One region of the Actinomadura graeca genome, then DNA from elsewhere that is predicted to be linked to it. Evidence: riboswitches for the same ligand, from Rfam matches in the RefSeq annotation. Region 1 holds a riboswitch; the other holds the start of a gene.

Region 1 (3,398 bases):
TGCCGTGCCCGATCGCCCGGCCGAGCAGGTACGTCGCCGCGAGCGCGGCGACCGAGGCGTAGGACGCGGTGAGCCCGGTCAGCGCCGCCAGCCCGATCATCGTCCACGTCGCGGCCTGCCAGCGGAACCGCCCCGCCATCCCGACCGCGGTGACGAACGCGATCACCGGCGCGATGTCGGTGTGCACGGGCGCGGTCGCCGTGCCGCCCCAGATCAGCGAGTCCAGCACGCCGCCGGGCGCCGACGGCACCACCAGGTCGTCCAGCCCGATCGTGATCAGGAACGCGATCGCGGCGGCCAGCAGCGCGATGGCGACGCGCGTCCCGTCCTTGTGGAACAGCCGCTCGAAGGCGAAGGCCACCGGGACGGCCAGGACCCCGAAGCTGGACGCCAGCGTCGCCAGCGACAGCAGCAGCCTCGGCGCGTGCGCGGTGCCCTCGGCGATGTCGGTCTGGAGGCCGTGCGTCGTCTGCTGCGCGATCGACACCAGCAGCATCACCGCCACCAGCAGGGCGCAGGACGCCGCGAACCGGATCGCGTCCACGGGACGCCGGATCCGGTCCGGCCGGGCGGGCTCGTCGACGGGTACGCCCGTGGCGGTGCCCCGCCCGGGGCGCCGCGTCCCGCCGCGGGCCGGTGTCACTCCGGTCGGCCGCGTCACGCCGGGCCGCCGCACTGGCCATCGGTCATCGTGATCAGCGTCCCAGACCCGGAGCCGCGCCGTCGAGCGGGAGCCCGTCACCGGCAGCGCGCGCCTCCACCCGTGTCCGCCGCCCTTCTCCGCCCCGGCCCCGCGGCCCGTCCCGTCGCCGGGCCGTGCTCATCGTACTGGTCGGTACACGCGCGGCGCCCCAGGTCACCGGGGCACCGTCCCGATCTTCGCGGGCCCGGGACGATCGGAGTGGGCGATCGTTGGGTAGGGTTTGCCCCAGACACGCCGTCGACCCTGAACGGGAGAGACCTCGCGCAAGCCGGCGTGAGGCGCCGAAGGGGCAACCTCCCCGGAACCTCTCAGGCAAAAGGACCGTTCGGGCGAGGCACCTCTGGAAAGCAGGCGTCGATCTCCCCCGACGGGGAAGGACGGCTCACCGAAGGGGAAACCCCGCCGCGCGGGTGAAGCTCTCAGGTGCCGATGACAGAGGGGGAGACAGGCCGCCGGTCCGCGCCGGCGGTGGCCTGAGCGACCGCAGCAGCCAGGAGGCTCTCCCCATGACCGCCCAGTACTTCGCACCGGTGGCCTCGCCGCAGCATCCCCGCGCCGTGTTCGCCGACCGTCACATCGGCCCCTCGCCGGACGACCAGGCGAGGATGCTGGCGGCGATCGGCTACTCCGGCGCCGAGGCGCTCATCGACGACGCGGTGCCCGCCGCGATCCGCACCGGCCGCCCCCTGGACCTGCCGCCCGCGCTCAGCGAGACCGCCGCGCTGGACCGCCTGCGCGAGCTCGCCGCCCGCAACACCGTCCTCACGTCCATGATCGGGCTGGGCTACCACGGGACGATCACCCCGGGCGTGATCCTCCGCAACGTCATGGAGAACCCGGGCTGGTACACCGCCTACACGCCGTACCAGCCGGAGATCTCCCAGGGCCGCCTGGAGGCCCTGCTGAACTTCCAGACCGCCGTCGGCGACCTCACGGGGCTGCCGGTCGCCAACGCGTCCATGCTGGACGAGGCGACCGCCGCCGCCGAGGCCATGGCGCTCGCGCACCGGGCCTCCCGGCGCCGTGAGCCCGGAACGTTCCTGGTCGACGCCGACGCGCTCCCGCAGACGATCGAGGTCGTCCGGACCCGCGCGGTCCCCCTCGGCATCGACGTCGTCACCGCGGACGTGTCGGACGGGCTGCCCCAGGGCGACTTCTTCGGCGTCCTGCTGCAGTACCCGGGCGCGTCCGGCGCCGTCCGCGACCTGGAGCCCGTCTGCGCGCAGGCCCGCGAGCGGGGCGCGAAGGTCGTCGTCGCCGCCGACCTGCTCGCGCTGACGCTGCTGCGCCCGCCGGGCGAGTTCGGCGCCGACATCGCGGTGGGCTCCGCGCAGCGGTTCGGCGTCCCCTACGGGTTCGGCGGCCCCCACGCGGGCTACATGGCCGTCGCCGAGGGCATCCAGCGGCAGCTCCCCGGACGCCTCGTCGGCGTGTCCGTCGACGCCGACGGCGCCACCGCCTACCGCCTGGCGCTGCAGACCCGCGAGCAGCACATCCGCCGCGAGAAGGCCACCAGCAACATCTGCACCGCCCAGGTGCTCCTCGCTGTGATGGCCAGCATGTACGCCGTGTACCACGGCCCCGAGGGCCTGGCCGCCATCGCCCAGCGCACGCACCGCCGCGCCGCCGAGATCGCCGCGGGGCTGCGCCGCGGCGGCGTCGAGGTCGTGCACGGCTCCTTCTTCGACACGGTCCTCGCCCGCGTCCCCGGACGGGCCGCCGCCGTCGTGGCCGCCGCACGCGAGCGCGGGATCAACCTGCGCCCGTCCGGCGCCGACCACGTCGCGGTCGCCTGCGACGAGACGACGCTGCCCGGGCACGTCGCCGCCGTCCTGGAGGCGTTCGGCGTCCCCGCGGACGTCTCCGGCGCGGACGAGGCGCTTCCCGGCGGGCTGCGCCGCGAGAGCCCGTACCTGACCCACCCCGTCTTCCACGCGCACCGCTCCGAGACCGCGATGCTGCGCTACCTGCGCCGGCTCCAGGACAAGGACATCGCGCTCGACCGCTCCATGATCCCGCTCGGCTCCTGCACGATGAAGCTGAACGCCACCACCGAGATGGAGCCGGTCACCTGGCCGGAGTTCGCCGGCATCCACCCGTTCGCGCCCGTCGAGCAGGCCCAGGGCTACCTGGAGCTGATCGGCGAGCTGGAGGACGCGCTGGCCGAGATGACCGGCTACGCCAAGGTGTCCGTCCAGCCCAACGCCGGCTCCCAGGGCGAGCTGGCGGGCCTGCTCGCCATCCGCGCCTACCACGCCTCCCGCGGCGAGGGGCACCGTGACGTGTGCCTCATCCCGTCCTCCGCGCACGGCACCAACGCCGCCAGCGCCGTCATGGCCGGGATGCGCGTCGCCGTCGTCGCCTGCGACGAGGGCGGCAACATCGACCTGGACGACCTGCACTCCAAGATCGGCACGCACGGTGACCGGCTGTCGGCGATCATGGTGACCTACCCGTCCACCCATGGCGTCTTCGAGGAGACGATCACCGACGTGTGCGCCGCCGTGCACGAGGCGGGCGGCCAGGTGTACGTGGACGGCGCCAACCTCAACGCCCTGGTCGGCCTCGCCCGCCCCGGCGAGTTCGGCTCGGACGTCTCGCACCTGAACCTGCACAAGACCTTCTGCATCCCGCACGGCGGCGGCGGTCCCGGCGTGGGCCCGATCGGCGTCCGCGAGCACCTGGCGCCGTTCCT
Region 2 (3,398 bases), 2.8 Mb from region 1:
GCGGATCTGCTTCTGGAGCTGGGCGTAGTCATCGACGCGCCTGCCGTCGTAGGACACGATCCGGTCGCCGGCCTTCAGCCCGACCTGCTGCGCGGGGGTCGGCGCCGCGTCCGCGGGGCAGCTGTCGAGCCGTGACTGGCTCGCCGGGACCATGCAGGGCGAGACCTCCTGGATCACCGGCTGCGCGCGCTGCACGCCGAGGCCCATCAGCAGGATCGCGAAGAAGACCACGGCCAGGATCAGGTTCATGGCGGGGCCGCCGAACATGATCAGCAGTTTCTGCCACCACTTCTTGGCGTAGAACACGCGGTCCTCGTCGCCGGGCCTGACCTCCTCCAGCGCCGCGCCGCGCGCGGACTCGATGAGGCCCTGCCAGGGCCCGGTGCTGATCCGCCTGACCTGGCCCGGGGCGTCGCCCTTGCGGGGCGGCAGCATCCCGATCATGCGGATGTAGCCGCCGAGCGGGATCCACTTCAGCCCGTACTCGGTCTCGCCCTTGCGCCGGGACCACATCGTGGGCCCGAACCCGACCATGAACTGGGTCGTCCGGACCCGGAACAGCTTGGCGAACGAGAAGTGCCCGAGCTCGTGCAGCGCGATGGACGCGAGCAGGCCGAAGAACAGGATCAGCACTCCCGCCAGCCAGCCCATGCATGCCCCTCCGGTCGTGCACCCCGCACCGGGGGGTGGTATCCAGCAGTCCCCAAAGGGTACGTCACGGGCGTGCGTTTCGTTGAGTCTTGACGTGATCATGGGACGCGGCGGACCGTCCTTACCGGACGGCCCGCAATCGCGCTCCGGCGCCGTGGGCGGCCCCTTCGTCCGCGACCGGGCGCACCCGCCCCGCTGGTCGCGGAGCTGGGCCGCTGCTAGCCTGGCCGGAGCCGATGATCCCGTGCGGGAGAGTCCCCGGCCGCCAGCGGGGGACGCCGAAGGAGCAAATCCTCCCCGGAACCTCTCAGGCCCACGGACCGCACGGACCAGGCGACCTCTGGAAAGCGGGGACGTCCGTCCCCCGCCGAAGGTGCAAGCCCGCGGCGCACGGCGCGGGTGAAGCTCTCAGGCGCCGATGACAGAGGGGGAGGCACCGGAAACGCCCGGTGCGCGGGTGGGACGATGGGTCCACGCGCGCCCGCGACGAAGGAGCCGAACCCATGTCCGCCGATTCCACCGCCAGAAAGACGCCGCTGCACGACGTCCACCAGGATCTCGGCGCCAACCTCGTCGACTTCGCGGGCTATCTGATGCCGCTGCGCTACGCGAGCGAGACCGCCGAGCACCAGGCCGTCCGGCAGGGCGCCGGGCTGTTCGACCTGTCCCACATGGGGGAGATCTTCCTCGCCGGGCCGGGCGCGGGCGCCGCGCTCGACCACGCGCTGGTCGGCAACCTGTCGCCGATGGCGGTCGGCAAGGCCCGCTACACGATGATCTGCGCGCCCGACGGCGGCGTCCTGGACGACCTCATCGTCTACCGGCTGGCCGACGAGACGTGGATGGTCGTCGCGAACGCCGCGAACACCGCGGTCGTCCTCGACGCCCTGACCGAGCGGGCCGCGGGCTTCGACGCCGCCGTGCGGGACCGCTCCGGCGACTACGCGCTGATCGCCCTCCAGGGCCCCCGCTCCCAGGCGATCCTGGAGGGCTTCACCGACGCGCCGCTGGCCGGGCTGAAGTACTACGCGATCCTCGCGGCCGCGGTCGCCGGCATCGACGCGCTCGTCGCCCGCACCGGCTACACCGGCGAGGACGGCTTCGAGCTGTTCGTCGACGCCTCCGACGCCGTCCGGCTGTGGGAGGCGCTGGCGAAGGCCGGCGGTGTCGTCCCCGCCGGCCTGTCGGCGCGCGACACGCTCCGCCTTGAGGCGGGAATGCCGCTGTACGGCAACGAGCTGACCGCCGAGACGACCCCCTTCGAGGCGGGCCTCGGCCGCGTCGTCAAGCTGGACAAGCCCGGCGACTTCGTCGGGAAGGCCGCCCTGGCGGCGCAGGCGCAGACGCCCCCGGGCCGTAGGCTCGTGGGCCTGGTGGCCCGGGGGCGCCGGGCGCCGCGCAAGGGGTACCAGGTCGTCACGTCGGACGGCACGCCGTGCGGTGTCGTGACGAGCGGCGCCCCGTCGCCCACACTGGGCAGGCCGATCGCCATGGCCTACCTCGACAGCGGTGTCGGGGAGGACGGCCTCGCCGTGGACGTCCGCGGCAGGCACGAGCCGGTCGACGTGGTCGCCCTGCCGTTCTACAAGCGTTCCTGAAACCCTGGAGAGAGAAGAAACGTGAGCGTTCCGGAGCAGCTCCGCTACAGCGAAGAGCACGAGTGGGTCGCCGGTCTCGGCCCCGCCCAGCAGGTCCCCGAGGACGGCATCGTCACCGTCGGCATCACCGCGCACGCCGCCGACGCCCTCGGCGAGATCGTCTACCTCGAGCTGCACTCCTCCGAGGGTGACGCCGTCGAGGCGGGCGAGCCCTGCGGCGAGGTGGAGTCCACCAAGTCCGTCAGCGACCTGTACGCCCCGGTCAGCGGCGAGATCACGGCCGTCAACGCCGCGGTCGTGGACGAGCCGAAGATCATCAACGACGACCCGTACGGCGAGGGGTGGATCTTCAAGGTCCGCGTCTCGGGCGAGCCGGGCGACCTGCTCGACGCCGCCGAGTACGGCAAGCTGATCGAGGAGGGCTGACCGTGGGCCTACACGACCCGCTCGCCACGGCCGACCCCGAGGTCGCCGCGGCACTGGACGCCGAGCTGCGCCGCCAGCAGGGCACGCTGGAGATGATCGCGTCGGAGAACTTCGCGCCCGTCTCCGTCCTGGAGGCGCAGGGCTCCGTCCTGACCAACAAGTACGCCGAGGGGTACCCCGGCCGGCGCTACTACGGCGGCTGCGAGCACGTCGACGTCACCGAGCAGCTCGCCATCGACCGCGCCAAGGCCCTGTTCGGCGCCGAGCACGCCAACGTCCAGCCGCACAGCGGCGCCCAGGCCAACACCGCCGTCTACTTCGCCCTGCTCCAGCAGGGCGACACGATCCTCGGCCTCGACCTGGCCCACGGCGGGCACCTCACCCACGGGATGCGGCTGAACTACTCCGGCAAGGTGCTGAACGTGGTGCCCTACCACGTCCGCGCCGGTGACGGCCTGGTCGACATGGACGAGGTCGCCGCGCTCGCCGCCGAGCACCGCCCGAAGATGATCGTGGCGGGCTGGTCGGCGTACCCGCGGCAGCTCGACTTCGCGGCCTTCCGCGAGATCGCCGACTCGGCCGGCGCGCTGCTCATGGTCGACATGGCGCACTTCGCCGGGCTGGTCGCCGCAGGGCTGCACCCCTCCCCCGTCCCGCATGCGGACATCGTCACGACCACCACCCACAAGACGCTCGGCGGACCGCGCGGCGGCCTGATCCTCG

What was found. A riboswitch is a leader RNA that binds a small molecule or an ion and turns the genes downstream of it on or off. The one in region 1 is predicted to bind glycine.
Region 2: it holds a riboswitch for glycine, as region 1 does, so the genes downstream of both, gcvT (glycine cleavage system aminomethyltransferase GcvT) here and gcvP (aminomethyl-transferring glycine dehydrogenase) in region 1, are expected to answer to the same signal.

The regions. Positions count from the first base shown of each region.
Region 1 is NZ_CP059572.1:115,280-118,677, forward strand. It holds gene AGRA3207_RS00520 (lysylphosphatidylglycerol synthase transmembrane domain-containing protein) at 1-661, opposite strand, end outside; glycine riboswitch at 942-1,037, shown strand; glycine riboswitch at 1,038-1,149, shown strand; gene gcvP (aminomethyl-transferring glycine dehydrogenase) at 1,210-3,398, shown strand, end outside.
Region 2 is NZ_CP059572.1:2,915,937-2,919,334, forward strand. It holds gene AGRA3207_RS12830 (M50 family metallopeptidase) at 1-651, opposite strand, end outside; glycine riboswitch at 889-984, shown strand; glycine riboswitch at 989-1,079, shown strand; gene gcvT (glycine cleavage system aminomethyltransferase GcvT) at 1,155-2,249, shown strand; gene gcvH (glycine cleavage system protein GcvH) at 2,271-2,675, shown strand; gene AGRA3207_RS12845 (serine hydroxymethyltransferase) at 2,672-3,398, shown strand, end outside.